DNA from 2 places in the Caballeronia sp. LZ003 genome. Region 1 is predicted to be linked to the other one. Evidence: predicted binding sites of a transcription regulator. Region 1 holds the regulator's gene; the other holds the start of a gene.
What was found. Region 1 encodes FliA, which starts transcription of late flagellar genes. Its sites were predicted from a motif close to CTAAAGTTTNNNNNNNNNNNGCCGNTA; they were not measured.

Region 1 (3,409 bases):
CGCCAGTTCTCGCGTGGTGGCTGTAGTGGGCGGACCGGCGGGCATCGGTTGCACGTCGGCGGTAGTGAACCTCGGCGCGGCGTTGTCCGTGCATGGCAAGGATGTGCTCGTCATCGACGAGCGGCATAACGCGGGCTCGGTCAGCCGCATGGCGGGTGTGGATGGCGCGGGCGCGCTCTCGGCGGTGATGTCCGGCCGTCGCGAACTGCAGGATGTCGCGGTGCGCACGCCGATGGGTTTTTCGCTGATCGCCGCACCGCGCGATGAACGTATCAGCCACGACGCGGCGCAAGCACGCGCGCTGCTCGACGGCCCCGCGGATATCGTGCTGATCGATGCGCAACTCGATCGTAATGGCGCGCTCTCGTCGCTCGCGGCGCAGGCGCATGACTTTCTGATAGTGACGCGGGTAGCCGCGTCGGCGATCACCGAGGCGTATGCGTGCATGAAGCGCTTGCACTACGCCCACGCGATCGGCCAGTTCCGCGTGCTGATGAATCACGTGCAGGACGCAGCCGATGCAGCGATCGCGTTCGACAACCTCTCGGGTGTCGCGAGCCGTTATCTGGCCGTTTCGCTCGTGCAGGCAGGGTATGTGTCCGAGGATGCGCGCGTCGCTCGGGCGAGGGAGCTCTCTCGGTGTGCGGTGGAAGCGTTTCCGGCTACGGCCGCGGCGCGCGACTACCGCTACATCGCAGCCGAGCTGCTGCACTGGCCGATGCGTCCCGCGCCGTTTTCGCGCGGCGACGAAGCGAGCCAGTACGACGCGCACATTCCGGTTGGCGAGTCTGGTGAAAGCGGACGGAAAGCGGCGCACCGAGCGGCGGCGTTTTCTGATCATGCAATGAGCAGCACGGCGTCGATGTGATATTGAAAGGTGAACAGGATGTATAACGCCCAAGGCAAACTCTCGCAGTCCGACGTGCTTACGAAATATGCGCCGCTCGTTCGCCGCCTCGGACTCCAGCTCGTCGCCAAGATGCCGGCGAGCGTCGATCTCGACGATCTGATCCAGGCCGGCATGATTGGCCTCCTCGATGCGGCTAGCCGCTACAAGGAAGATCAGGGCGCCCAGTTCGAAACCTACGCAAGTCAGCGTATTCGCGGCGCCATGCTCGACGAGTTGCGCGCCAATGACTGGTTGCCACGCAGCATGCGCAAGACATCGCGCGAAGTGGAGTCGGCGGTACACAAGGTGGAACAGAACCTTGGCCGTTCGGCCAGCGAGACCGAAGTCGCCGAGCACATGAAGATGCCGCTCGACGAGTATCAGTCGATGCTGCAGGACTTGCACGGCAGCCAGTTGATCTATTACGAAGACTTCGACCGCTCGGCGGACGACGAGCCGTTCCTCGACCGTTACTGCGTCGATCGTTCGGACCCGCTGTCGGCGCTTCTGGACGACAGTCTGCGCGGCGCGCTGATCGAAGCCATCGACAAGTTGCCGGAGCGCGAGAAGCTGCTCATGAGCTTGTACTACGAGAAGGGCCTCAACCTGCGCGAAATCGGCGCGGTGATGGAAGTGAGCGAGTCGCGCGTGTGCCAGTTGCATAGCCAGGCCGTGGCGCGTTTGCGTGCGAAGCTGCGGGAACAGTCGTGGACTAGCGTCGAGGCTTGAGTTCCGAGTTGTAGAGGCGCGCGAAGCCCCGAACCGGGGCCGCGCGCTTTTTGCTTTTGCCTTCGCAAAGGCGCTCGAATGCGCGCGGATGGGCTCAATGCATCTCGAAGTCGCGCGCCTCGGCGAACACCGTCTTGCCTTCGCCGAGACTCTTTGCGCGATACATCGCGCGATCCGCGGCTCTCAGCACGGCGGTGATATCGGCGTCATGCGCTTCCGCCGCGCTCGACAGCAAGCAGGCGCCGATACTCGCCGATACGCTCACTGGGCGCTCCTGCACCAGCGTGAGGTCGGCGAGCGCCGAATGGATGCCATCGGTGAGCGTGAGCACCGCGCTGCGATCGCGCATGTTGCGCGCGAGCACGACGAACTCGTCGCCGCCCAGCCGCGCGATGGTGTCGGTCTTGCGCATGCGCCGTGCAAGCAATTGCGCGAACGACTGCAACAGCACGTCGCCGACTGCGTGACCGTAGGTATCGTTCACGCCCTTGAAGCCGTCGAGGTCGATCAGTAGCAGTGCGCTGGTACTCGCGTCGGCGGCTTCGGGCGCGGACATCGCGCGATTCACGGTTTGTTCGAGCGCGTAACGGTTATAGAGGCCCGTGAGCGGGTCTGTCGATGCCTGCCGCGCCAGCACGCGATTCGCGCTGCCAAGCCTGTCGACCAGCACGCTCAGATACACCGACGCGCCCAGCACGCTCAGCGCGAGCCCGAGCGCGGCGGCGCGGTTTGCCACCCACCACGGTTGCCACAACGCCAGCGCGACGATCGCGACGAGCGCCATCGCGCACGAAATGGCGAGCGTGCGCTTGCCGTAGCGGCATCCCGAGCCGATCAGAAACCAGAACACCACCCACAGCAGCGGCAAGGCGAGCGTGCCGCAGAGAAAGAGCATGGCGCCGAGCAACGCCTGATCGAGGATAGTGGTGATGACGAGCCGGACGTTGGACAGCGCCATCATCCGGCTGACGAGCAATAGTGTGATTGCACCGTAGGACACGTAGAGCGCGATCAACCGCGTGATCAGCGACGCGTTGGCCGAAGGGTGCCGCCACGCATACACCGCATAAGCCAGCAGAACTGCCGCTCCCATCCCGATACGCAGCATGGCTTGCTCGCGTTCGGGATTCCGGTTGCCGGACCATGCGAAGGCATAGGCCCGGCGTGCCGGTTGATGCGCCTGCTCCATACTGAACCCCTGGTGGTGATTTCTTGCTGTTATGGTCTTTTGCGCGTGTCTTTGCTGTCGCGCTTTGTCTTATTGCGGCCCCGTCGCGATGTTCGTCTCCGACGACTGGTATTTTGCAACGTTTTGCCAAGCTGCTGTGAATCGTGTAAGAACGCATCTCGGACAGATGATTAACGGCGTTTTCTGCGGATGCTTCAGTGCTATGAGCGACGACTTTTCTCTCGCTGGCGAATGGCTGGCGGTCTGTAATGGCGATGACGTGCCGGCGGGTTCGACGCGAGCGTTCATCGTCGCGGATGAGCGCATCGTCGTCTGGCGCGATGCCGAAGGCGTGGCGCATGTCTGGCGTGACTACTGTCCGCATCGCGGCGCGCAACTATCGCTGGGCACGGTGACGAACGATCAGCTCGCGTGTCCGTATCACGGCTGGCGCTACGACACGCTTGGTCAGTGCGTGCTGATTCCGTCGAATCCGTCGCTTCGGCCTTCGAAACGCGCGTGCGCCACCGCGTTCGTCGCCGGGGAGAAATACGGCGTCGTGTGGATGTGCTTCGGCGAGCCCGCGCATGCGCTCGATTTCTTTCCCGAAGCCGCCATTCCGG
Region 2 (3,409 bases), on a different contig from region 1:
AGATGCCGCCCTTCGCCTTGAGTTCGTCTTCAACGAGGAACGGCACGACATCGGTCAGTCCGACCGCGGCTTCCTCGGAGTTGGTGAAGCCCGTGACTCGTTTGCCTTCGACAAGCGGTGCGCCCTCCGGCGTGCGGACATGGCGCAGCACGCCAGGTGCGTGGCAGACCAGCGCGACAGGCTTGCCAGCGGCCAAGAAGGCTTCGATCAGGGCGATCGAGTTTTTGTCTTCGGCCAGGTCCCAGAGCGGACCATGACCGCCCGGATAAAACACGGTATCGAAATCGGCTTGCGAGACGAGATCGAGCTTTACCGTGCTGGCAAGCTGCGCGGTAGCCTGCGAATCGGCTTCGAAACGATGTGTCATCTCGGTCTGATTGGCCGGCTCGTTGCTCTTCGGGTCGAGCGGCGGTTGACCACCTTCAGGCGATGCCAGCACGATTTCCGCGCCCGCATCCTTGAAGGCGTAGTAGGGTGCGGCCAGCTCTTCGAGCCAGAAACCCGTCTTGCGGCCCGTGTTGCCGAGTTGGTCATGCGAGGTCAGAACCATGAGCACTTTCATGTTGCATCTCCGTGGGTGAGTAAGGCGAAACCGTAAAGAAGGTTGATGGTGTTAGTAGACCAGTCGTCTAGTAAATGCTTCAAAAAAAGCACCTCTAAAGAAGTGCTGGCACCTCGCTCCCTGCTTCGTCAGGGAGCAAGTCGCAAGATCTGCTGCGTTGTCGTCGTCGCCACTTCAAACGGCTGCGTGTTGCGAACAATCTTCACCATGATGCTGGCGCCGAGCCACAGTTGATACAAGCTCTGCGCAACGCTTTGCGGATCACTTTCGATCGAAAGCGAGCCTTCCGCCACACCGATTTCGATTGCACTTGCAAGACGGCGAACGATCCCTGCCGTGCCGCGCTTCAACGTGGCGCGCATGGCCTCCGACATGTCCGCCACTTCGGCGCCGAGCTTGACCGCGAGACATTTGCCCTGGCAATCGAAGAAGGACTGGGTTTCTTGCCAGATGCTCCAGTAGTTCGTCAGCCGCTGCGCCATGCTCAGTCCGGGCTGCGCTAGCGTCTGGTCGAGGTCGTTCAGATAGTCCTCGAAATAGCTTTCCAGGAGCGCCACGCCGAACGCATCCTTGGAGCCAAAATAATGATAGAACGAGCCCTTCGGCACGCCGGCTTCCGTGAGAATCTCATTCAGGCCGACGGCGGAAAAGCCTTTGGCGCCGATCAACCGTTGACCGACGGCAATGATGTTTTCGCGGACGTCGACGGTTTCTGATGTGTTTGCGGTAGGCATAGGTGGACTTTAGCGTGAAGTAGACCAGTCGTCTAGTTCTTTAGGAAATTTCTTGCCCCTCGCGGACGCCATGTTCGGTCTATGTGCGATTCCTCACACTTTGTTTCAATTTGTTGCAAATAGGCGGGAGGCTTACTGGATAAGGCTTTGCGGGCTGGACGAGGTTGCGAGGGTGTCGGCAGGCCGCCGGGCTTGGTAAAGATTTCAAGCCCCACTCCGTTAAAGAACTCAACAGACAAGGAGCCAAAGCCATGAAGATCGAATCGAACAACACGCCCGCCGCACTCCAATCCGACACCTTTCGCGTAGCAAGCAAACGCGATGTGCAGGCTACGGGCGGCGTGCAGCAAACCAGCGCGACCAACGCAACCAGCTCGAAAGTGACGTTGTCCTCGTTGTCGTCGATGCAAGTCACGGGCGGCGCGGACATCGACGCGGCGAAGGTCGAATCGATCAAGGCGGCTCTGCGTGATGGAACCTACAAGATCGACTCGGGCAAGATTGCGAGCGGCATGTTGAGCACCGCAGGCGATTTGCTCAAGACGACGATGCGTTGATGGGTGGTTAAGCGGAAATGGAGCGCGGACGGCGTAGCGCGAAGCGTCGGGGGACAAAACCAAATGCCCCGTTCAAATGGCATGGCCGATTCTGCAGATTCGTAGTCGAGCGGACCGACGCGTTGCGAGCCCGACACCAATCACTCGCCTGGCGGCCCATACATCTTCGGATTTCTGTGCGGCGCCTCGACACGCTCTGAATGTGAATGATCAGTCGATGCCGGAGCTTGGGTGGCCGACCCTTCGGCTCCAACGCTATTCTCTGGCGATGCCGGCGCACCAGGCACCGCGCATCCCGCCAAAACGATTAGCAACGTCCCAAGCACGGCTTTCAACATTTTGGCACCCTGCATTAACGCACATTGGCAATCGCAGGCATCTCTTTAAACGAGGGCTTGGCGAACAAATAGCCTTGCATCAGGCTCACGCCGGCTGCTTCCAGAAAATCGCGCTCGCCTTGCGTCTCGATGCCTTCCGCGATCACGCGAATTCCCAGATCACTGCAAATCTTCAAGACGCCGGCAACGATCCGCTGACGCACGGTGTCGGTGTCGATGTCGCGCACCAATGCCATGTCGAGCTTGATCAAGTCCGGCTGAAAGTCGGCGAGCAGTGTGAGCCCTGAATAACCCGCGCCGAAATCGTCGATCGCGGTCTGAAAGCCGAACGATTTATACGCGCGGAAAATCTGCACCAGATGCGAACGGCTAATGATGTTTTCACCTTCGATGGTTTCGAAGATGATCTTATTCACCGGGAAGCCGTGTTTTTCGGCGGCCTCGAAGGTACTGCGAATGCATGCCGCAGGCTGATAGACCGCGTTCGGCATGAAGTTGATCGACAGAAAGCTGTCCATGCCCATGCTTGCCGCCTGCTCGATTGCAGTCGTGCGGCAACGTTGATCGAAGTTATAACGGTTCGAGTCGTCGACCTGCGACAACACCGAACCCGCCGATTCGCCATTCGGCCCGCGTACGAGCGCCTCGTAGGCATAGGGACTGCCCGACCGCACGTCGACGATAGGCTGAAACGCAAAGGCCATTTCGATCTGCGCCACTTCGGGGCTATTGCAGCCACCGCAGCGAACGGGGCCGTTTGCCGGCTGTCCCGCCTCGTGAATTTTGATCATGTTTCGTTCGTCTGAAAAGTTGGTCTTTGAAGCGACAGCTTGCCATCTCGCGCCGGCCTTCAATATATCGGACGATGGGACGCGCTTCTTTAACTTCCGGCACCTCCCGCGCTCGCCATGATCCACTTCTCGAAGGAAACCACGGCGTCATCCCCGACGCGGTCTGCGTTGATCACCAGTGTGTAATCGGACGCGCGCCACGCCGGCGCCGCGATCGGGCATACGAGTCGGCCTTCGGCGATATCGCGTCCGATCAGCGGCAACGACGCGAGCGCCACGCCGAGCCCCTCCGCTGCAGCAGCGAGTTGCAGATATGTGTGCTCGAACTCGACGTGCCGGGCCGCGCGCAAGTCCGCCGCGCCCGCCTCCTTGAGCCACGACGACCAACTCGTGCGCGTGCTGGCGGAATGCAGCAGCGCGTGATGAC

Region 2: a site for FliA is predicted at 1,492-1,518, ahead of flgM (flagellar biosynthesis anti-sigma factor FlgM). Genes of this name have one in related genera too.

Annotation. Positions count from the first base shown of each region.
Region 1 covers NZ_JARUXJ010000001.1:3,091,290-3,094,698, reverse strand. The annotation lists gene QCE79_RS14080 (MinD/ParA family protein) at 1-868, shown strand, start outside; gene QCE79_RS14075 (RNA polymerase sigma factor FliA) at 887-1,618, shown strand; gene QCE79_RS14070 (GGDEF domain-containing protein) at 1,713-2,807, opposite strand; gene QCE79_RS14065 (aromatic ring-hydroxylating dioxygenase subunit alpha) at 3,010-3,409, shown strand, end outside.
Region 2 covers NZ_JARUXJ010000003.1:1,334,058-1,337,466, reverse strand. The annotation lists gene QCE79_RS23280 (type 1 glutamine amidotransferase domain-containing protein) at 1-562, opposite strand, end outside; gene QCE79_RS23275 (TetR/AcrR family transcriptional regulator) at 691-1,296, opposite strand; gene flgM (flagellar biosynthesis anti-sigma factor FlgM) at 1,548-1,853, shown strand; gene QCE79_RS23265 (EAL domain-containing protein) at 2,206-2,982, opposite strand; gene gcvA (transcriptional regulator GcvA) at 3,072-3,409, opposite strand, start outside.